Regions from separate parts of the Anaerobacillus sp. 1_MG-2023 genome, predicted to be linked through region 2. Evidence: riboswitches for the same ligand, from Rfam matches in the RefSeq annotation. Region 2 holds a riboswitch; each other region holds the start of a gene.

Region 1 (5,945 bases), on a different contig from region 2:
GCTGCTCTCCAGATCATCCCCGGCCCGGTCGCTCCCCCGAGATCCACTGTATTGGACATAGTGGGATCGATTCCGAGATATTCAGAAACTGTTGCCGGCACATGTTGTGGTGTCTCCCCGACTTGTGGTCCGACGAGGAGACCATCGACGTCTTCCTTGGAGATGCCTGCATCCTGAAGAGCGAGGCGGACGGATTCTGCAATCAAACTTAATGTTGTTTCTCCTGTAGAATAACGGACGGGCTTCAGCTCACCGATTCCTATGATGGCCCCCTGTGTTTGGCTTGCCATTACACGAACTCCTTTTCTGATAGCTTGCGAAATGATTGTAAAACAGATGGATTCCTTAATGATGCTTCATTTTTCACTTCATTTCCTGAAGCGGCTGTTTTCGCTGCTCCTTCGACTTTTTTTCCATTGTTGGTATGTGGGATTTCCTCCACTTGATAAATTCGCTTCGGTACGTGGCGTGGAGAAGCTTTAGCCCGAATTTGCTGGCGTATTTCTTTTGCTAAGTCTTCCGTAAGTTGTTCTGTGACTACACATAGGACGATTTCTTCGTCATGATCTTTCGGTAATCCGAATACGACGGAATCCTTTATTTCTTTGATGTGCTCCACGACACGGTAAATTTCTGCCGTACCGATCCTGACGCCACCTGGATTCAATGTCGTATCAGCACGCCCATAAATGATAAGTGATTGGTCGATGGTTTGTTCTGCTAAGTCCCCATGTGTCCAAATTCCTGACCGTTTGGAAAAATAACTCTTCCGGTAGCGTTCCTCTCCACCTTCGCCGAAAAAGGTGAGCGGCATGCTCGGGAATGGTTGGGTACACACAAGGTCGCCTTTTTCTGCATATACAGATGCCCCTCGCTCATCCAATACATCAACCGCCATTCCCAACGCTTTGCAGGCGATTTCGCCTCGTTTCACGGGTAGTACTGGAGCTCCCATCACAAAGCAGCCGATAATTTCTGTTCCGCCAGAAATGGAAGCAAGGAACAAATCCTTTTTTATCGTTTGAAAAACCCAATCGTATTGCTCTGGAGCTAATGGGGCGCCGCATGATAACAGACTTTTCAATGAACCGAGCGAATGACTACTTTTCAGGTCGACATCTGCTTTCATCAATGTATCTAAATACTTAGGACTTGTGCCGAAATGGGTGACTCCGACTTCATCGGCAATGTCCCACAAATGGGAGAGGGAATCTTGCCTGACGGGAGAGCCATCATACAACAGGATGGCCGCTTCACTGGCTAACCCGGAAACGAGCCATGGATACATCATCCAGGCTGTATTGGTATACCAAAACAACACATCATTTTGCTGGACGTCGCAATGGAGCTGGTGTTCTTTCACATGTTGAAGGAGGGTCCCGCCGACAGAATGGACGATTGCTTTCGGAAGTCCTGTCGTTCCAGATGTATATAAAATATATAAGGGGTGCTCAAAAGGAACAGGTTGGAATGTCGGCTTTTTTGCATCGTTGTCACAAAGCTGGTTCCACGAAAGAGATTCAACCCCTTCAATCGAAGCAACCCCTTCGAGCGTTATGATTGCGGATAGTCCTACCAGGTTTTCCGTCATTTGCTTGATTTTGTCCTCAATATGATATGGCTTTTGCTTATAGTGATAGGAGAGGGTAGCGATCAATACTTTTGGTTTCACCTGCCCGATTCGATCAACGATTCCTTTTGTTCCGAAGTCAGGAGAACAGGACGTCCATGTGGCTCCGAGCGAAGTGGTCGCTAACAAAGCCACCAACCCTTGAATATCGTTTGTGGTGACGCCGGCAACACAATCGCCTTTTTGTACACCTAGTCGTTTTAACCCTTCCTGGGCTCTCGCTACGGATTGCCTTAGCTCTCCCAAATTGATACTCCGGCGGACGCCTGTCTCATTCGCTTCATAGGCAGCAATCCGATCAAGAGAACCACGCAATAAATTTTCAGCGAAATTCAATTCTGCTTCAGGGAACCATTTGCTATCTGGCATTGAATCGGAAGGGAGAAACACACGATCACCCTTTTCCCCAATGATTCCTGCATAATCCCATACTCCTGACCAAAATTCAGCCAGTTGGGAAATGGACCAGCGGTGGAACCGTTCATAAGGAAAAAGGGACTGGCCGGTATAATCGGCAAAAGCTTTGATGTGTGATTGGTCTATTCTTTCGCTCGACGGTTCCCATACAAAAGGGGAACGTTGAGTTGTTGTTGATGTAGGCATTGGATTTGTCTCCTTTCGAGTTATAAATAAGGAACTTCAATCAAAATTGCCATTCCCTGTCCACCACCACCGCAAAGGGAAGCGATGCCTTTTCCACCACCCCGCCGTTTCAGTTCGTGGGCAAGTGTCAAAACCAGCCGGAATCCTGTGCCACCTAATGGGTGACCAAGAGCGATGGCACCACCGTTGACATTGACACGATCATAATCGATGCCAAGATCACGGCAGCTTGCGATGACGACACTGGCAAATGCTTCATTGATTTCAAATAGATCAATATCATCTGTAGTCAAAAGGTGTCTATCTAATAGTTCTTTGATCGCTTGCGATGGTTTTGTTTGTAAGCTCGGATCTGGCCCTGCAATTTCTGACCAACTGATTACTTCCGCCAGCGGCTCCTGGCCGAGTGATTCCGCTTTCTCTTTTGTGGTCACGATGCCAATGCTCGCTCCGTCCGTCATCTGAGATGCATTCCCTGCTGTAATCGTGCCTTCGTTTGAAAAGGCGGGAGAAAGGCTGGCTAACTTTTCTGCTGTCGTTCCTTTACGGATGCCTTCATCTTCTGCAAGTAGACCGGAAATAGGATCTATTTCTGGTTGGAAAAATCCCTTTTCCTGAGCATTAGATGCTCGATGCTGGGAAAGAGCTGCATACTCATCTTGTTCCGCGCGACTTATTTCGAAGGATCGGTTTTTCTCATCCGTAAGAGCTCCCATCGAAACATCACTCAAAGCGCACCACAAACCGTCGTTCAGTAACGTATCTCTAAGCAGGGCATGACTAAGGCCTGAAGAAGCACGCACAGGAGCGGTATGAGGAGCGTTCGTCATCGAGTCAAAACCGCCGACAATGTATAATTCACCTTCATTGAAATGCATTCTCCGGGAGGCATCCGCAATTGTAGCGATTCCGCCTAAACAAACATTGTTCAATGTGATGGCGGGTGTACCGATATCGACTCCTGCCTGATAAGCAACTTGTCTGGCAGGATTTTGCCCGCCCCCAGCCTGGATCACTTGTGCCAGCAGTACGCCATCCGCCTGTTTTGCAACCGGGTTTTTTTCTAACAGAGCGCTTAGCGCATTCGTACCAAGCTCTGCTGCTGATAGCTTTTTCAATGCTCCTTTCCATTTTCCGAATGGGGTACGGATTCCATCTAACAGAACGGTTTTCATATATGTAACAACTCCTTTTTTCAAATAGAACGAGCCCTCTTCACTAAAAAACAAGAAGAGGGCTCTTAGCTCTTCTTATCTTTCAGGATTATCTCCTGCAGGAATTAGCACCTTATCAAGCGCATGCTTGATGGTTGCCGGGCGTCAACGGGCCAGTCCCTCTGCCTCTCTGGATAAGAATGATTATTCAATTGGAAAATATAAAACCTCTCTATCAGTGAAATAGAGAGGTTAAGAGATTTAGGATTCTCTTATCTTCCTGAGCATTAACTCAGTAGGATTTGGCACCATGCTAGGAGTATAGCGGTTGCCGGGTTTCACAGGGCCAGTCCCTCCACCTCTCTGGATAAGAATGTTATTTCGTTGTTTAATTAAGTGTCATGTTAGCAAGGTGAAGGATTTCTGTCAATATATTTGATGAAAAAGTTAGAAAATTTATTTTATTTTGATTGGTTTGACAATCTTCTATAGAAATGTTCTGGTGCCTACCTTCATAGCCGTCAATGTAAGAGGAAAGTTTAAGACAAAGTATTATTTACAATTATAATAAAAGCGGTCTAATTCGTTGTGTTTAATTTTTACCAGTTGGGGACATGTATGAATAAGCATACTGTATCTCTTTTATTTTTCTCTGAACTTAAGCAGCTTTCTTTAATGTTTTTTATACGTTAATTGAATGGTGTTAAAGGCGGTGGGCGGGCCATATCGGTGTTAGGAAGTTGTTGAATGGAAAGAGAGGGGTGTTTACTAGAAAAAACTCGAAAATAATCAAGTATGGCTATTTATCGTGATGTTGGTTATGGCGGCCATTTGGATTTCTCATGCCTGGATATGCTGGAAATTTAGGATCGATCATGTCTATCATTATCGCTAAATTGATGTATAGTATGTTTTCTAAGACTCTATTTACATCATTAAAAGAAGCGTTTTCGCCTTATTACTACAAATCGTAGCGAAAAGGAGAGCCTTAGGAAATTATCTATGTTGATGACTCGAATGATCTATGTCACCTTTAAAATAAATGATTCATTCGGAAAGATGCTTTGGGTCAGAGGATTAATAACTTACTTTGTCACAGGGTTCGCTTGTGCCTTAGTGTATTTTCTATAATCCATTTTAAAGGTTGATCAGCATCAAATATTAGAAGCATAACGGTATTCCATAATCTCGGAACAATTCTGTAATATCATATCAGGGTATGTTAAAGAATGATCTTGATTAATAGGGCGTGATTCCGTACTACGGAATTACGTCTTTTTCTTTAAAGTAAAGGTTGAGTAAGTGAGTGGGTTTTGAAATAATTGGAACAATGTTGAACTGGAAAGGGAGGGAATACCTTGGAAATAAGACTCGAGTCAATCGCTGGCGTGTTAAACGATTTGAATGGAACATTAAGTGTAACTAATATTTTGCTAGGCATAATAACAGTTATCCTTGCATCACAATTGTTTATCACCTTACGGAATAATAGAAAAAAATAACCAAAGGATATTCTAGTGTTTATTACTTCATTGAGTATTCAGCTATATCGGAGGAATTGTTTAATAGAGCATTAGCCCTTTATTACATAAGCAAAAGTAGTATCAGTGGTTTAACCTATTTAACTGACAGGGCAGTAATCTTTAATAAGTAAAATGGGTTATCATTTAAGTGAATATATAAGGAGGTATAGTAATGTGGGCAATATTAGGGGTCATTGCCGTAGTAGTAACTGTTATAAACCTTTCTTTGTATGCAGCAGGAAAGGATTATAAGCTTGCTATGGCGATGGCATTATCATTTACAGCATTAACAATTTGTGCAGATTACAGTTATCTAAATGGGTGGATAAAAGCAGAAGATTGGGCGGCTTTATCGGATGTAGTACCTGGTATGGCAAGGGCATTTTGGTTATTGACAATTGTTTCTATCTCACTAAATATAGCACCTATATTTTTAGAACGAATACGTAAGAAATAATGACTTAATATGACATCATACAATCAATATTCAACTATTGTGTAAGTCTTTATGTATAACTAGAGGGGTTTAAGTACAAGAACAGTAAGAGATATCTCGAATTCGAGTCTTACGTAAACTCGGAGCTATACCGTCAGGAGGAATAAAATGTTTAAGGCTAAAAAAATGAACTTAATATACGGTTTATTGTTAATAATCTTATCACTAAGATCACTAGGATATATTTTAAAAGCTGAATATGGTTTGTTAGGATTACATATTATCGTTTTTTCTTTATGTCTACCTGGAGGTATTTATTACATCTATTCAACTTTATTAAATAAAGAACGAAATCCATAATCTCGGAGCTTATCTGTAATAGGATAGTTTTTTTTGTAAAATAAATTATTGAGTTATTTACGCTCCTTTAAAACAATTGGAATAGAGTTTTAGATATTGAACTGAAGGTATAAAAGGTGGAATGAAGATGAAAGGATTATTGATTTCAATATTTACTTTTATAATAGTTTGGGCATTATATGGGGTATTTTTCAATGACTTTGAAGAGAATATTTTATTTCTTACAATAGTAGGGTGTA
Region 2 (5,945 bases):
TCAATACTGTTGCAACAAGTGTCACGTCAGGATTGTTCCGTTGGAAACCTTCAAGATAAGCGAGGTTTCCGAGACCCCCTGCGCCTACGACACCAGCCATAGCGGTGTAGCTTACAAGAGCTATCGCCGTCACAGTAATCCCTGAAATAAGGGCTGGCATTGCTTCTGGTAGAAGCACTTTAAAAATAATCGAACCATTGGATGCTCCCATTGACTGAGAAGCTTCAATGACCCCTTTATCCACTTCACGTAAAGCAATTTCAACCATTCTCGCATAAAATGGCGCCGCTCCTGCAATAAGGGCTGGAAGGGCAGCATTAGCACCTAGCATTGTCCCTATAATGTAAACCGAAAGAGGGATAAGCAAGATAATCAAAATAATAAATGGTATGGAGCGAAATAAGTTCACGACTCCGGCAATAATACTATTCACAAATTTGTTTTCCCATATGTTCCCTCTACCTGTTAGAAACAACAATAATCCAAGGAGGATTCCGAGAATAAACGTTGCCAGCACCGAAATTGCCGTCATGTACGCTGTTTGTAGAGTGGCTTCCCACATAGATTCCCACCTGACGTTAGGAAATAACGATTCAGTCATTCGTAATCACCTCCGCTTTAACACCTTGGGCTTGCACATAATTCAAGGCCATTTCTACCACAGCTGGTTCCCCTTTAAGGAACACAGAAAGTTTTCCATAAGGACCATCCTGTGTATGAGAAATCTTCCCTTGAATAATGTTGACTTCTACATCAAATTTACGAATCAACTCTGTCACAAGTGGTGAACCTGTTTTTCCTTTCACAAAGGTAAACTGAACAAGTTCTCCATCCTGACTCGTTGCCAGATGTGCAATCGATTCCTTCATTTCTTCAGGCTCGCTTAGCTGATTAACAAAGTCTTTCGTAATCTCTTCCTGCGGATGGTGGAAAACTTCAAGGACAGAACCATTCTCCACTACTCGTCCATTCTCCATCACGGCTACACGATGGCAAATTTTTCGTATGACGTGCATTTCATGCGTGATAAGGACAATCGTAAGGCCAAGCTTGTGATTAATTTCAGTCAGAAGTTCCAGAATGCTATCCGTCGTTTTAGGATCTAAAGCAGAAGTAGCTTCATCACAAAGCAAAACCTTTGGATTATTAGCAAGTGCTCTCGCAATACCCACTCGCTGCTTTTGTCCACCACTTAGTTGTGAAGGATAAGCTCCTTCTCTACCTTCGAGTCCAACAAGTTTAATTAATTCATCAACACGCTTCATTCTCTTTTCTTTCGGAACACCTGATATTTCAAGAGGGAACGCGATGTTATCACGTACCGTTCTTGACCAGAGAATATTAAAATGCTGGAAAATCATTCCAATTTCCTGTCTTGCTGCACGAAGATCTTTTCCCTTAAGAGAAGATAGATTATTACCAGCCACTGTGACTGTCCCATCAGTAGGTCTCTCAAGAAGGTTAAGCATTCGAATTAGCGTACTTTTCCCAGCACCACTGTAGCCAATAACACCAAATATTTCGCCTTTTTTGACTTCAAGGTTAACATCCTTAACGGCTTCCACCTTCCCGGATTTCGAAAAGAAGGTCTTATTAATGCCTTTAAGCTCAATCACATGTCTCACATCCTTTATGCATTTGCATGATCAGCTACCTGAAACAGGACTTAAGTCCCATGCCTTTGTTCTTTATTTCTATGCACTTAGAAACCTAATTCGCTTATCACTTTGTATAGTAAAGTAAAAAAATGCCCTTCTGCTTTGAGCAGAAAGGCATTTGATAAATCGATGTCTTCCTCTCATTTCTCAAAGCAATCGCTTTGCAGGAATTGGCACCTTTTCAAACGAGTCGTTTGACGGTTGCCGGGCTTCATAGGGCCAGTCCCTCCACCTCTCTGAATAAGAGATATATAGTTGTTATTACTTTACTGTGGTTAAGTGCTAAATGAATTCTAGCATGGTACTTTATGAGTGTCAATTACTGAGCAAAAAGTCGGAATAATCTAAAATATATACGTTGAACCCCATTAGAAAACCATCAGCTTATTCGCCTGATGGTTTTCGCTCGTTGAGAAAGTTGTTTATAAAGGGATATTTTCGCAAGATCCGCATTCCCTCCACTAACAACAACACCAATTCTCTTACCTTCTAAACGATTAGACTTGCATAAGACAGCAGCTACCGATGCAGCACCTGCACCTTCTACAAGTGTTTTGTGTCTTTCAAGCATAAAGACAATCGCTGCAGCAATTTCTTCTTCTGACACGGTTAGCATATCATCAACAAGCTCTTCAATAATTGGAAAGGTTAATTTTCCAGCTTCTTTCACAGAAATACCGTCTGCAATCGATTTGACAGATTGAAGGACAAGAGGACCAGTACCTTTAAATCGATTCCATGTCGCAGATGCTTCAGAAGCCTGGACCCCGATGATTTTCACGTGAGGAAAGAACGACTTAATCGCCATCGCCATTCCAGCTAACAATCCTCCACCTCCAACAGGCACGAGAATCGCATCTAAGTCAGGACACTGTTGCATCATTTCGAGTGCAACCGTTCCCTGTCCTGCCATTACTTCAGGATCATCGAAAGCATGAACGAATGTGGCCCCTTTCTCAACACGCTCACGATCCGCTCCACTAAACGCTTCGTTATACGATTCTCCTTCAAGAACAACCTCTGCTCCATAAGATCGCGTCGCATCAATTTTGCTTGTCGGTGTATGGACGGGCATATAAATCTTAGCTTTAATTCCACGCTCTCTAGCAGAAAGCGCCACTCCCTGAGCATGGTTTCCAGCCGATGCAGCAACAATCCCTCGCGCTGCCTCAATATCCGTTAGCGACGCAACTTTGTTATAAGCACCTCGAAGTTTGAAGGAACCCGTTCGTTGAAGGTTTTCCATCTTCATGAAGACATCTCTATTTGTATAATCATTAAGCGTTGTCGACTGCTGAAGCGGGGTCCTGTGGACGGCTTCCAGCAAATTCTCCATTGCTTTTACGACATGAACGTTATATTTCTCCTGGTAATTCCCAACGTCATTCACTCTCCTACAAGTTGTTTTTCTTCATATAATTTAATTTTATCTTCGAGAGATAAAGTTCGAGATACTTCATCCCATCCATTTAACAGCATTTCTTTCCAATAAGGATCGATCTCGAACGACGCATTTAGTCCTTCTCCATCAATTACTTGCTGTTTACTTAGGTCTACGCTAAGTTCGTATCCATCCTTCGCTTTTTGAAAAAGCTCCGAGATCGTTTCTTGATCAAGAGCGATAGGAAGTATACCGTTTTTTACACAGTTGTTATAAAAGATATCAGCAAAGCTTGTCGCAATGACAATTCGAAACCCATAATCCAGAAGGGCCCATGGAGCATGTTCTCTTGATGAACCACACCCAAAGTTTTTACCCGACACTAGAATAGAAGCATGCTGGTATTGTTGTTCGTTCAAATTAAAATCTTCACGCGGATGACCATCATCATCAAACCGCCAATTGTAAAAAAGAAACTGACCAAAGCCTTGCCGTTCAATTCTCTTTAAAAACTGCTTCGGAATAATTTGGTCTGTATCTACGTTAACCTGCTCAAGGGGATAAACGATCCCTTTGTATTTATTAATCGGTTCCAGGACGTCTCACTCCTTTTACACTACAAGAGGTTTTATTTTTCTAGCGTCTGTAAATCGGCCTTCAATGGCAGCAGCTGCAGCCATAGCTGGGCTGACAAGATGTGTTCTAGCGCCATTCCCCTGACGCCCTTCAAAATTACGGTTAGATGTAGACGCGCAGCGCTCGCCTGGTGGAACAATGTCATCATTCATCGCAAGACACATGCTACATCCTGCTTCTCGCCACTCAAACCCAGCTTCTTTAAAGATCGTATCTAACCCTTCTGCTTCAGCTGCATCCTTCACTGATTTAGATCCTGGTACTACGAGAGCAGTCACACCTTCGTGAACTTTTCGACCACGAACAATATCAGCGGCCGAACGCAGATCACTTAATCGCGAATTCGTACACGATCCGATGAAAACATATTGAATATCTATATTTTGAATAGGCGTTCCCGGTTTAAGATCCATATAGGCAAGGGCTTGCTTAATTGCTTTTTGGTCACCTGGATCTGCATAATCCTCAGGGAAAGGAACGCGAGCATAGACAGAAGATCCCATTGAAGGATTAGTGCCCCATGTTACTTGTGGCTCGATTTCGTCAGCTCCAATTTCGAGCACTTCATCATACTTTGCTCCTGGATCAGATGCGAGTTCTTTCCACTCAGCAACAGCTCGATCAAAATCTTCTGGAACATGTCTTTTTCCTTTTAAATAGGAAAAGGTAGTCTCATCTGGGCTAATAAGCCCTGCTTTTGCGCCAGCTTCAATTGACATATTACAAACAGTCATACGTTCTTCCATTGTCATATTTCGAATCGCTTCGCCTGTGTACTCCACAACTGCTCCAGTACCTGCATTAACACCAAATTTGGCAATAACAGCAAGAATTAAATCTTTAGCAGTCACCCCAGAACCAAGGCGTCCGTTCACACGTATTTCAATTGTTTTGGGTCTTGATTGCCATAGCGTTTGAGTAGAAAGAACATGCTCTACTTCACTCGTTCCAATCCCAAAGGCTAGGGCCCCAAACGCCCCATGTGTTGAGGTATGACTGTCACCACAAACGATCGTTTTTCCTGGCTGCGTTAAGCCTAGCTCAGGACCAATAACGTGAACAATCCCTTGATCTGGATGATTAATATCGGCGATTTCAACTCCAAATTCATGACAGTTCTCTTCAAGCTTCTCCATTTGCACTTTTGATACCGGATCATTAATAATATGACGTGCAATGGTTGGAACGTTGTGGTCCATAGTAGCAAAGGTTAAATCTGGCCTTCTTACACTTCTATTATTCATCCGCAGACCCTCAAAGGCCTGCGGAGAAGTCACTTCATGAACAAGATGCAAGTCTATATATAGGAGATCCGGGCTACCTTCTTCTTCATGCACAACGTGTTTATCCCAAATCTTTTCAATAATCGTTTTCGGCTCCACACCCATCCTCCTCTTACCTGTTTGTCATTAAGCGTATGCTTCCATGATGCCTGCTGTGGCATCCGCTTCTTCTAATTGATAAATCACTTTCTTGATCATAGCGTCTGTCCCAAGTGCTTTCGGCGAGCCATTTGCAAGATCATTCGTATAATATCCAGCATCAAGTACTTCTTTCACAGCCTTTTCGATTGACTCCGCTTCTTCATTCATATCGAATGAATACTTCAGCATCATTGCACTTGATAAAATCATTGCCAGTGGATTCGCAAGGTTTTTCCCTGCGATGTCTGGCGCTGAACCGTGTACTGGTTCATACATTCCAAAACCGTCGCTACGAAGACTTGCGGAAGGCAACATTCCAAGTGATCCTGTGATCATCGAGGCTTCATCGCTCAAAATATCTCCAAATAAATTCTCCGTTACAATAACATCAAAGTGAGCCGGGTTTTGAACCAGTTTCATTGCTGCCGCATCGACAAGCATATGCTCCACTTCTACCTCAGGATAATTCTTCGCTTTTTCTTCAACGATTTCTCTCCACATTCGGCTTGATTCCAGAACGTTCGCTTTATCTACGCTCGTTAATTTCTTGTTTCGCTTACTTGCAGCTTCAAATCCCTGATCCACAATACGTTCGATTTCTTCTCTTGTGTAATGAAGCGTATCAACAACTTCTTTCCCATTTTGACGACGCTCACTCGGAGTACCGAAGTACAAACCACCCGTTAATTCGCGAACAATTAACATATCCACACCTTTAATCCGATCCGGTTTAAGTGGAGATGCATCTAATAGACTCTCAAATGCCGTCACAGGACGAAGGTTTGCAAACAAGCCTAGTTCTTTTCGAATACCAAGAAGACCTCGTTCAGGACGAAGATGGCCAGG
Region 3 (5,945 bases), on a different contig from region 2:
AGAGAAAAGGACTATTTCTGCGAATCTCGTATGCTTTTCACAACTGTATCTATTCATTCCGTTCTCCACTCACATGATTCATACCGCTCCGAATTCCATAATCTAATCAAGGACTCCCAGAGTGATGCAAATTAGAAAGCATGTGATGAAAGCACCTTTGTTTACCTCACCTCGGTAACGTAAAAAACTCCTTACTCTCACTATAGTTCCCCGCAAGCCTGCCAAGGGGTGAAAGCTTTTCGAGATCGACTTTATAGTCACCTAAATACGTATCATCTTGAATATGATAGTGCGTCATTTCCCCAAGAACAAGGGCATTAGATCCAAGCGGAATAATTTGATGGAGCTTGCATTCCATATGAATCGCCGCTTCTTTCACCCGCTTCGGTTGCACCGTCTTACTATCGATCGGTGTTAACCCAGCATGCTCAAATTCATCGACTTCCGCAGGTACGTTCTCTGCACTTTTTTGCATTTCGTTTCCAAGAGAGCTCGACACCACATTGATGACAAACTCTTTTTGAGTCCGGATATTTGCGAGCGTATCCTTCTCCGTACCCTGACGCTCCCCCGTCCCTGGTCCGATAGAGATCGCGAGAATGGTAGGCCGGATGGAAGCAACAGTAAAGAAACTGAATGGTGCTAAGTTATGAACGCCGTCTTCAGACACTGTTGATACCCAGGCAATCGGCCTTGGAACAACGGAGCCGGTTAGTAGTTTGTAGATGTCTTTTGTTTTTAGGTCGGAAGGGGTTAAATCCATTGGTTTCACTCCTCTATGTATTTTTGCAGTTAGCTTACACTTCAAGACTATCAATAACAAATGGAGCTAATTTAAAAATAACTTGAGTCCTTCTCCTTTTTAGCTTCTGTTGCTTTAAACTTTACTCGATTTTTCCAAGGAAATGTAATAGTATAAATTGCAAAAGTTACAGAAAATAGACTAACCAAATTAAATGTTGTTAAATAGGTTTGATTTTCAACCCAACTACCGATAAAAGGTAAAGGTTCAAAATTTAGAACATGAAGATTTTTTAAAAACAAACCGAGAGCAAATGCAGATAATACAATATAAACACTTATTTCAATTAATACAATAGTAAAGTATTTCTTTTGAGTATCCAAGTCTATATACCTAGACAATTCTCGCATAGATGGAGAATAGTCGCTTTTATTAGAGCCTTCGAATGGAAAAACTCGCTTTAACTCCAAAACATATAAACAATTAAAAAAATAGTAAATTAAAGCAACTACTAAAAACAAATATATATATAGTGTTAAAACAAGCATAATATTTACTAGTAGTTGCAATTTAAATACTAAAAAAAATGATGATATTAATATTAAAAAGTAAACAGTAAATGTAGCTACAATATATTGTGAGTATAAATAGGGTTTATCTTTTTCATAAAGTTTTTTTTCTCTTTTTTGTATAATCCAATTGATGAATAATCCAATAAATGACACGCCAAAGAAGATATAAGTATTACCAAATAATAAAAAAAAAGGAAGAATTGCAACAAATATAATTCCAAACAAATCTGCACGCTTTAATTTCCCAACTTCCGAATAATCGTTAATAACTTTCAAACGTTTCCCCATTTTCCATCACCTATTCTATTATTTCGCATTCCTCTTAAAATGCTCATGCAATCGATATTCCCATATCTCTTTCATCCATTTATAAAGAACCTCATTCTCTTCCTGTTCCACTACTAAATCAAACGAAAAAGCCCCATCTTCAAATACAACCAAGCCTGAAATCATCGGGACGGTTCTATCGATCCCATCTCTAAAATAAAAGGAGCATCAATTATACTAATAATTAATGCTCCTCTACCTTTTTTCGAAATATCGCATCATAAGAACCGTCCCGGCGAAGCGATTAGACTCTTATTCACCAACCATACCGTCGTTATCATTATCACGCATATAAGGATATAACCAATGATCACTCATGATCGGCATACTATAACCTGCTGCCTCTGCTTCTTTAATCGTCACTTGTCCATTACCATTTGTATCAATACTAGAAATATCACCCTCTGTGTCTGAAGGCGTTGAATCGTCAGGCTCGCTCTCAGTTAATCCGAGTGATGCGTTGACTTCATCAGGGTTCACATTATCAAATGTATCAACGATCTCATTTCCGTTCAAAGTATACGTGTACTGATAACTTGAAGGTATCTGCTTTTCCGTATCCGAATAGGTGATAATGGCTTCGAAATCCGTAGCTTCACCTGCGCTACGGATCGCGTCTTCCATATAAGCTTGATCACCATGTCGGTTAAGTGTACTCTCTTGTGGGGTAATGTTATAAGCATTCGATACCCCTCCGAGAGAATCAGCAATAATATGTCCTTCGTCTAACACGTCACTTTCGACGCCCGGAACCTTTGCCTCATCAGAATAGTACCTGCCAGACGATAATACAGGTTCGTTACCATCATCTTGTAGAATGATTTCGTCAGCAACGACACGTACGAGTTGTCCGTATTCATTCGTAAATGCCCAATATTCACGGTCACCGTACCCAATATCAACGACGACGTTAGGTTCTCGATGTCCAGACAAATCTCCACCATCAACTTCAATAAGTTCGTATCCTGAGAACTGTTCATCTTCTGTTGGGTCTGGTGTTTCCTCTTCTACTGGCTCATCAACAACCGTAGTGTTCGATTCTTCTTTTTCACTATTTTCATTTGTTTCAACTGTACTTACTTCTTGTGTATTTGTTTCTGCATCTTTATTGGATGCCTTTTCTAAATTGGTACAACCAACTATAAAAATGATCGTTAAAAATAAGATGAAATAGTTCATTTTCGTTTTCATATTAGAACGCTCCTATAATAGGGAAATTTCGTAATGTTAAAAAAATCAAAAGAAAGAGTAAAAATGGAACCATAATTTCTTCTAACACTTTTATTATCCATTACTTTAATAGTTTAATTTTACCACATTAAATAACTTCAAAAGCATTCAGAAAAAATACACTATTCATTTCAAAAATAATTTTACCGCTTATTCTTAAAAGCATCCAAGTCTAATCCCCAAACATCCACGATTTCGAATCATCAAAATGAATTAGCAAAATCCTCTTCCATCAACATTGGCTCACATCACACTCTCAATATAATCCCCATTTCCTCTCACAATTTGAAGCCCCTGCTTCTCTAATTCCAGCCACAAATATCGATCCAGCGCATAAGGGGATTTCTGTTGTAGCGAAAGCAATGCAACCTCCGTAAGCAACAGTTCATAAGAGCGGTTTTCCTTTTTAACAGTGACCTCGTAGTCGATCATCTTCATCACGATCACTTCATACGCTTCATTCCACTCCTTCAGTTGACGTTCCATGACTTCTGCCACGTGTAATAAAAAACTTTCACCATCATAACTTTTCGCCATGACGCTTCGTGCAAATCGATTTACGTTCACAAACTCATCCCCCTTATCCTTATAAACAAGGTATTCAACAAATGAACAAAAAAGGCCCTTCATCGCAAATGAATGCAACAAAGAGCCTCCGCTATCCGTGCGTTATCATTCAAAGCCATGCTTTGCAGGTTGGAGCACCTTACCGCCTGGCAGGTTGCTGTGAAGTCAAAGAGCCCGTACTCTCGTTCACTCGTGATAACCTTATTTAGTTGGTATTAGTTTACTTAATAATGTAATAAGTGTCAAAAAAGACGTTCGAAGATATCTAAAAAAAATCCATACACGCAAGTAGATAAGTTGTCACGATATATTAGATTTAAAATCTATTAATTATTTCCAGCAATCGCTCGTGAATCTTCCTCCACTCCATATTCAAATCGACCGTACAAACCTGAACTCGGTGACCCTGAATTTGATAATTCAAATCCAAGGTATGATTCACCTCTGGATATAAAAGCATACCCATAGTTGGAAGCGAACTTTGCTGATTATTTAAATAAGCATAAAGCTGATAAAGATTACCGCTATGAACTTTTTGAGAACCATAATTAGAAGTCAGCGTATGCTGATAGTATTTCGTATCAATTATGATTTTTATCTCATTATTTTTCAATGTAATATCCGTTTGCATTCGTGGAAGATACTTATCATTATTTCCTTCAGCCTGCCAATAGATTGTTTCACGACTAACTTGATAAAAGGGTAATTCATTTCGATAAAAGTTCCTAACGAAATTCTCAAATAGCATCGACATTTCCCTTGGATCACGATAGAAATCTGCAAATTGACTTGTTTGACCCTCTTCATTTAATAGGCTTGAATCCATAAGAAATTGACAAATATTAAGAACAAATCGATAATGCCGATTGCTTCGATGTAGCTTAATATTCTTAAAAAGATCACGATTCAGCTTAATAGGCGTCACTTCATGAAAATAACTCGTTAATTTGCTAACTTTTTTGCGTAAATCATCGTCCAACTCTTTCAACTTCACTAATTGCAGAAGTGTTGCTTTAATCAATTGATTATGAAGAATATCATGGCTCATTTCTTCATAAAGAATATGCATCTTACCGCGCTTGAACGAAGTTGTTGCGATTGATTCGCTGAATAGTACTTTTCCTCTTAAAGTCGATGCTTCCTCTTCAAGCTCTACATATTCTCTATAAAAACCTCTTTTAATAAGGGAGCGTAACTTACCAATCAGTATTCTAGTAAGAAGGTTAGGTAAATCTTTATCATCTTCTCCAGCAACATTTGTCTCCCCTATTTCACTCAAATGGTCCCAAGAATAGCAGAGCATGTAGTACAAGTTCTTTATTGGGATTTTACTTGATTCGGCCAAGGAGCTCATTCACTTTCTCCTCCTCATCGAACCAATATTCTCTAAGAAGTGGAGCTACTTCCAAACGTATGATACGGTCATACCACTTCTGTTCATCTTCCACTTTTTCACCTGTTGGACAGAAGTAACTATGGCCGATCTCATAGCCTTTCCCGAGGTTTGCTTCGTCTCTTACAATTTCCTCGTTCACATCATTCATAGCTGTTACAATTTTATCCACAAACCCCTGGCTAACCCCCTTTTTTCTCAAGTGATTCTGAAAAGCACCTGTTTCGAACCCCGTCTCTACGTCTACAAATGAAAAGCGTCTTCTTAATGCATAATCCACAAGTGCCAATGAGCGATCAGCTGTATTCATCGTTCCAATAAGATAAATGTTCTTAGGAATATAAAAAGATTCTTCTCCATCACTATACGCAAGCTTTACAGAGAACTTCTTTCCGCGTTTATCTGACTCAATTAACATCATGAGTTCCCCAAAAATCTTAGACAAATTGCCTCGATTGATCTCATCTATCACCATATAGAAGTTTTCTTCAGGAGACTCAATCGCTTTCTGACAAAAAGAATAGAAGATACCATCCTTTAACGTAAAGCGACCTTCTCGATCTGGCTTATAACCACGAATGAATTCTTCATATGAATATGATTGATGGAACTGAAGCATTTCTATTTTACTCTCATCCTTTTTTCCCATATGAAGATAAGCGAGACGCTTTGCCACAAAGGTCTTTCCAACGCCTGGAGGACCTTGAAGTATAATATTTTGTTTATAATCCAGCGTTTCAAGTATATCTTGTACTTTATCTCCATCCATGAAAACTTCCGACAATATATTTTCTGACGTGTAAGCAGCTGCTTCCTTTACCAAAGAACCAGTATCTTTTGCTTCTGGATAGGTCACTCGATTATCCCCTATCACTGTAAGAACTTTTTCAGCACCTTCAAGAGGAAAATCAGTGAGCGTTTTTGTCGGAAATTTTACGTCTTTTAGCTCCCACTCTCCAGTAGAAAGCCATTCCACCTTTCGAATCGAAGCATGCTTCTCTCGACTCTCATCATACTGATAATCGGATAAAATTTTGCCATAGCCGACTAGTTTTGAATTGCCTTTCTTAACGAACACATAGTCCCCAATCTCCATTTCATAAGCGAACTGATA
Region 4 (5,945 bases), on a different contig from region 2:
TTCGTAGATCTGCAAGATAAGCTTCTGCTTCTGACTCACTGAAATTCCCCTGTTGCTCTAAAATATTAACAAGTGCCACGTGAACGTCTTTTGCCATATACTTTTCATCTCCACATACATAGACGTGCGCACCTTGTTGAAGCCACTCATATAGTTCTTTACTTCGCTCGAGCATGCGGTGCTGAACATAAACTTTCTCCTCTGTATCACGTGAAAAGGCGACATCCATTCGCGAAAGCACCCCATCTTTCAACCATTTTTGCCATTCGACTTGATAAAGAAAGTCTGTGACAAAATGCTGTTCACCAAAGAATAGCCACGTTTCTCCACTTGCGCCACTTTCTTCTCGCTCTTGTAAGAATGCCCGGTACGGAGCTACGCCAGTGCCTGCGCCTATCATAATGATAGGGGTGTCAGGATGATCCGGAAGTCTAAAGTTTTGATTTCGCTGCACAAATACTGGGAGTGTATCCCCCGCTTGTGAGCGCTCTGCGCATTGGCCAGAGCATACGCCCGTACGAGTTCGACCATGTGCATCATACCTTAGTGCGCCAATTGTGAGATGAACTTCATCTGGATTTGCGTTTGAACTGCTTGCGATCGAATAAAGACGAACCGGAATTTTGCGCAGAACGTTTACGAACTCCTGTACCGAGACGGTCCACGGTCCGTAGTCCTTCACCAAATCAATTAAATCTCTACCGTAAAGGTATGTTTTTAGTTCTTCGCCTTCCGCTTCAACCATGCGCTTAAGTTCAGAACTTGATGTCAGCTCTGCGACCTTCTTGAGCAATGGCTTTGTGAGACTCGTAATCTCATATGTTTTCGTTAAAGCTTCTTCAAGTGGCTGAACGTCACCCTGTTTGTTCACCGTAACCTGTTCTTCTCGCTTCCAGTTCATTTCATCGATTAGCTGACGGACAAGAGCAGTATCATTCTCCGGGTAAATACCAAGGCTATCACCCGGCTCATATTCAAGGTTCGATCCTTCAAGATCAAGCTCAATGTGCCGCGTTTCTTTATTCGATCCACGTCCATTTAAATTAACATTCTCAAGAATTTCGGCTTTGAATGGATTAGTTCTGGAATACGTCTGACTCGACTCATCAGGTTTTGTTTCAGAAGTCGATTCTCTCGTAGACTGATCTTCTTTCAATACTCCCGTCACGCCTTCGAACCATTCTTCTGCCGGCTCTTCGAAATCAAGATCACAATCTACACGAGGATAAAGCCTTGTTGCACCTAATTCTTCAAAGCGCTTGTCAAAATCTTTCCCGGTTTGGCAGAAAAACTCATAGGAGCTATCACCAAGTGATAAGACAGAGAATCTGAGACCTTCTAATTCAGGGGCTCTCTTACTTTGAACAAAGTCATGGAAGCTTAACGCATTATCAGGAGGATCGCCATCTCCGTGGGTGCTTGTAATCAATAATAAATCTTCTACTTTTTTAAGCGACTTTGGCTTAAAATCATCAAGCGATGAAAGGGTAACGTTGAATTTCTCGTTTTCCAATCGCTCAAAGAAAGATTCCGCTAGTGACTGACAATTGCCAGTATGTGAGCCATAGAAAATCGTAAGCTCACGTGTTTTTGCTTCTTGTTTCGAGAATGCTTCTGAAGCAGAAACACCTTGAGCAACCGTCTCAGTAGCTGCCGCAGCTTCAGAGCTTCCTGGTACGGAAAGATATCCGCTCAGCCATATTTTCTGCGTCTCATTTAATGTTGGTAAGAGACGATTTAAAAGCTCCGTTTGTTCATTGTCAAAAGGGCTATTCACAACCTGTAACTGCAATACAATCCACCTCACAATACTCATTTTTAATTCAATGTAATGAAAGTAGTTTACTCGGAATTAAGCGTAAATAAATTCGTCTGCATTCCCCCTAACCCATTCAACACAAAAAACCTCTCTTCTAAAATATAAGAAGAAAGGTTTGTAAGTACGAAGCCAGTCTTCTTATCTTTCAGGATAAACCTGCTGGATTTGGCACAGTATGAGATGAAGAATCATCTCATCGGTTGCCGAAGCTTCATAGGGCCAGTCCCTCCACCTCTCTTGATAAGAAATATTGCTATCAAATTGTAAATGACAATGATTGGTTCAAATGTTATCTCGTGCTCGAATAAAAGTCAATATATTATTAGAAAATTATCATCATTCAATTAACTGAATGGCGATAACACCAGGAATCTTCATGAAAAATAATCCAAATGATTCAGGTCTTTTATCCCTCACGTTGCCCCCTCTAGTATCCTATTCCGCATGCGCATGAAATCAATCGCATTGGCCATGACAAGAGATAGAATCATAAGATTCATCAACCAAACGGAGTAGTCAAAAGGCAGCACCAACAAGAGAAAAGCCGTGAAAGAAAAAACACCGGAGCGAATGACATGATCTTTAGATGTGACGTTAACTTTATTTCCACGTTTCCATTTCAACAAGTTCACCGCAATACCAAATATCGATAGCAGCATGCATATGACATATGACTACAGTGAAAGGTCGTAATCCACTATAAAAATCGTAGACGATAGAAACAGCGTCAATACCGTATATCGAATCGCGATTTCTTTATGCGTTAGCGAATCAAAATCCTTCAATACATTCCTCCTTTTGACAATGATTGAATTTGGACATTTCTTGAGATACACGGTCCTTATGTAGATGGATAAGCTGGCTTCATCTCATTTGAAATCACCTGAACCCAAGGCCGCTCTCTGTTCCACGTCACTTCTAAAGGGACGCCCATACTTTTACTAAGATGTTCAGCTGTTAACACATCTTTCTTCTTGCCATTCACTGCAATTCGACCATTTTCCATAATCATAGCGTGAGTGAATACGGGACAAATCTCTTCAATATGATGAGTGATATACAATATGGTTGGACCCTCTTTCTTCTTTCCAAGTCGTTCAACCTGAGCTAATAACTGTTCGCGTGAATACAGATCCAGTCCGTTGCACGGTTCATCTAGAATAAGAAGCTTTGGAGAAGCCATTAACGCTCTTGCAATCAAGATTTTCTGCTTCTCTCCTTGAGAGCAAATTCGAAAAGGTTTGCCGCGTAAATGAGCAATCCCCCATTCTTGCATCACCTTCATCGCTTGCGATTCATCCTCTTCTGTCACCTGCTCATAAAGTCCAGCTGAGGCAAACTTCCCGCTAATCACAACATCTGTTACTTCCTGCATGGGAGAAATACGCTCAGTGAAAGCGTTGCTCACCCAGCCAATAGATTTTCTAAGTTCATTCAAATCAGTTTTTCCAAGACGCTGCCCTAATACTTCAACGATGGGATCATATCGAAGTAGGGGCCAGATCGAGCCGTGAATTAACTGAAGTAGCGTCGTTTTACCTGATCCATTTAATCCGACAATGGCCTGATGCTGTCCTTTCTCTACCGAAAAAGAAATATCTGATAAAATCATCTGTTTCTCACGTGTGTAATAAGCATTTTCTACATGAATGATTGCCATACATCTCACTCCGTTCTTTGAAGAAAGTCACTCCAACTAGCGCTTTTTACATCGTATACCCGTTAGCAAATTCTTGAATCACTTCAAGCTCCTCTTCGTGTGAGTCTCTGCCAACGTTATGCTCATACAACTTTTGCATCCGTGTAACATCACCGTCGCACTCCTCAGTAATAGAAGCAACAGCACGTAAAAGGTTCACTTCGTTCTTAAAATCCTCCTTAGAGATTGCCTCCCCGTGTGATAAGATGAACCATTCTGCCTCAAAGCTTTCTAACTGATCAAGGAGTCGAGTTGTTGTGTTAACAGTGTAATTGACTTTTTCTGAAAAAATATCAGGATAAAAGCAGTCTCCAAGAAATAGGATTTTCTCTTCCTTCATATAAATCACAACCGAATCAGCCGCGTGATCGCCCCCAACTGGCTTAAGAATACATGTGACACCACCAAGATCAATCTCCATTTTCTCTCCAAACGTTATATCTGGTAGCGTAATGGTAATATCTCGAGAACCCACAAATTCCTTCTTAATCGCATTTGCACAAAATTCAATTTCAGTGCCTTCTTTCACCCGCTCATCCAACTCAACATCAGACCATCCTAACGGAATAAGCTTACTAATTTCCTCTTTCGTCTGATGGGAGGATAAGGAGACAGCATCTTTAAGCACCGATAGTCCAAAAATATGATCCCAATGCCAATGAGTAAGCGTGACCATATCTGGTTCCTTGATTCCTTTTTCCGATAGCTCTTTTAGAAAATAACGAGCATGGTCCTCTGAATTCCCAGCATCGATCATCAGAGACTTTCTATCTCCAATTACCATCCCGAGAATCGGTCGATCCGTATCGGCTACGGGCGTTTGGTAGTAAAAACGAGTGCCGATTTGCTTAATCTGTTGCATAGTATAACCTCCATAACCGACCATATTTTTCGAAATTTTTAATTCTTTTCATCATATCACTATAGGAAGCCACTGCTCAATTCTTATCCTTAACGACGATAGTATAAAAAAAGCGATAGTACCTTTCCTGGCACTGTCGCTCTCATCATCACTTCGAATTCATCTTTTCATACAGCGTCTTCGTCACAATCAAATCAAAAATCGCGATGCCAACTGTTTTAAAGAGAAGTCCTTTTTCATTCAGGTTGTCTGGTCGATGATTTTGTTGAATGATTTCTTCTAACGCCAGAGAATCAGACTCCTGTCTGCCGAGTTCCCGCGCACGAATCAAATCGCCAGATTCATGAAAGCCTCTTCGCGTATCAACATACAGAGCGTCAACAGACTTGAGAAATGAATCCGGAAGCTCCTGCATCGTTGGTTTAAAGGATCCAACTGCCACTACCAATTTACCGTCCCACTCTGAAGCTTCAAGTTCAGGTAGCACAGGATTCGTTGATGTTGTCGTTGTGACGACAATGTCTGACTGTAGGACTAACGTTTCAATCGAAGCCTCTTCTACAATTAAGTAAGGATACGATTCTTGAGCTTTTTCTATAAATGACGATACTTTTTCTTTGCTTCGATTTGCCACGTACACCTTCTCAATCGGTCGAACTGCCATGGCTGCTTGAAGATGACTCCATCCTTGCGTACCGAGGCCAATGACGCCAAGTGTTTTCGCGTCTGGTCTTGATAAGTATTTCATTCCAAGCCCACCTAATGCTCCTGTTCGAAGAGCTGTGATTTTCATAAAATCACAATACATCAATGGCGCAAGGGTCTTGCGATCATTTAAGATCATCATTCCGTGAATCGTTTCTTTCCCATGCTTCCAATTGTCAGGAGCAACGCCCGCCAGCTTCACAGATTGGTAGTTTCCATAAAAGGAGGGCATAAGTAGAAACGTATTGTCCCCATCTTCTACATGCATTCGTTCAGGTGTCACTTCACTCTGGTCTTCTTCTGTTAAATAATACGCTTCAATCGATTCGATTACTTCTTGCATAGATAGGTTCTGTTCGATTTCTTGTCCTGAAAGAATATTCATATGTACCTCCTATAGTTAAGCCACTCTACGTTCAACATACCATTTCAAAGAAGTTGATTCCAAACAATCGTCTTATCCTTTTATTGATTTTTTATTTAATAGGTAAACACCTACCAAAATAACAACCATACCTCCCCAGTCACTTAACAAAATGACTTCATTCGCAAGAAATAAACCGATAAATAAGGCTACCACCGGAGGAATATAGGTAACCGTTGACGCAACCACTGCACCTAACTTATTGACGATCACATAATACAATATATAAGCAAGTCCTGTTCCAACAATCCCAAGACCAATGATCACCCCAAGCAGCGCACCTGTGTCTGTTTTTATATCACTTATTCCTCCTAGGTCGCCAAATATTCCAAGAATCAATAGAGCTAGTATCATTTGGTAACTTGTGAGCGCTGCTGGTGAAATGTTGACATGTGATAAGAATCGTTTCGCATAAACAAAAGAAATCCCAACGGCT

The links. Region 2 has a riboswitch for S-adenosylmethionine ahead of Q4550_RS20060 (methionine ABC transporter ATP-binding protein). Riboswitches for the same ligand answer to the same signal wherever they lie in the genome.
Region 1: it holds a riboswitch for S-adenosylmethionine, as region 2 does, so the genes downstream of both, Q4550_RS06335 (acetyl-CoA C-acyltransferase) here and Q4550_RS20060 (methionine ABC transporter ATP-binding protein) in region 2, are expected to answer to the same signal.
Region 3: it holds a riboswitch for S-adenosylmethionine, as region 2 does, so the genes downstream of both, Q4550_RS01245 (hypothetical protein) here and Q4550_RS20060 (methionine ABC transporter ATP-binding protein) in region 2, are expected to answer to the same signal.
Region 4: it holds a riboswitch for S-adenosylmethionine, as region 2 does, so the genes downstream of both, Q4550_RS00400 (assimilatory sulfite reductase (NADPH) flavoprotein subunit) here and Q4550_RS20060 (methionine ABC transporter ATP-binding protein) in region 2, are expected to answer to the same signal.

Annotation. Positions count from the first base shown of each region.
Region 1 covers NZ_JAUORD010000002.1:478,979-484,923, forward strand. Annotated here, with positions in the region: gene Q4550_RS06325 (thiolase family protein) at 1-290, opposite strand, end outside; gene Q4550_RS06330 (acetoacetate--CoA ligase) at 290-2,233, opposite strand; gene Q4550_RS06335 (acetyl-CoA C-acyltransferase) at 2,254-3,408, opposite strand; SAM riboswitch class I at 3,481-3,588, opposite strand; SAM riboswitch class I at 3,657-3,761, opposite strand; gene Q4550_RS06340 (hypothetical protein) at 5,083-5,367, shown strand; partial or broken gene Q4550_RS06345 (hypothetical protein) at 5,834-5,945, shown strand, end outside.
Region 2 covers NZ_JAUORD010000015.1:61,158-67,102, reverse strand. Annotated here, with positions in the region: gene Q4550_RS20065 (methionine ABC transporter permease) at 1-601, opposite strand, end outside; gene Q4550_RS20060 (methionine ABC transporter ATP-binding protein) at 594-1,616, opposite strand; SAM riboswitch class I at 1,796-1,905, opposite strand; gene ilvA (threonine ammonia-lyase) at 2,038-3,048, opposite strand; gene leuD (3-isopropylmalate dehydratase small subunit) at 3,045-3,635, opposite strand; gene leuC (3-isopropylmalate dehydratase large subunit) at 3,651-5,057, opposite strand; gene leuB (3-isopropylmalate dehydrogenase) at 5,085-5,945, opposite strand, start outside.
Region 3 covers NZ_JAUORD010000001.1:226,570-232,514, forward strand. Annotated here, with positions in the region: gene Q4550_RS01230 (flavin reductase family protein) at 167-763, opposite strand; gene Q4550_RS01235 (hypothetical protein) at 835-1,602, opposite strand; gene Q4550_RS01240 (DNA/RNA non-specific endonuclease) at 1,894-2,832, opposite strand; gene Q4550_RS01245 (hypothetical protein) at 3,115-3,438, opposite strand; SAM riboswitch class I at 3,538-3,640, opposite strand; gene mcrC (5-methylcytosine-specific restriction endonuclease system specificity protein McrC) at 3,755-4,792, opposite strand; gene Q4550_RS01255 (AAA family ATPase) at 4,767-5,945, opposite strand, start outside.
Region 4 covers NZ_JAUORD010000001.1:78,096-84,040, forward strand. Annotated here, with positions in the region: gene Q4550_RS00400 (assimilatory sulfite reductase (NADPH) flavoprotein subunit) at 1-1,792, opposite strand, end outside; SAM riboswitch class I at 1,955-2,066, opposite strand; gene Q4550_RS00405 (hypothetical protein) at 2,233-2,442, opposite strand; gene Q4550_RS00410 (ABC transporter ATP-binding protein) at 2,661-3,479, opposite strand; gene Q4550_RS00415 (MBL fold metallo-hydrolase) at 3,526-4,380, opposite strand; gene Q4550_RS00420 (ornithine cyclodeaminase family protein) at 4,529-5,470, opposite strand; gene Q4550_RS00425 (DMT family transporter) at 5,543-5,945, opposite strand, start outside.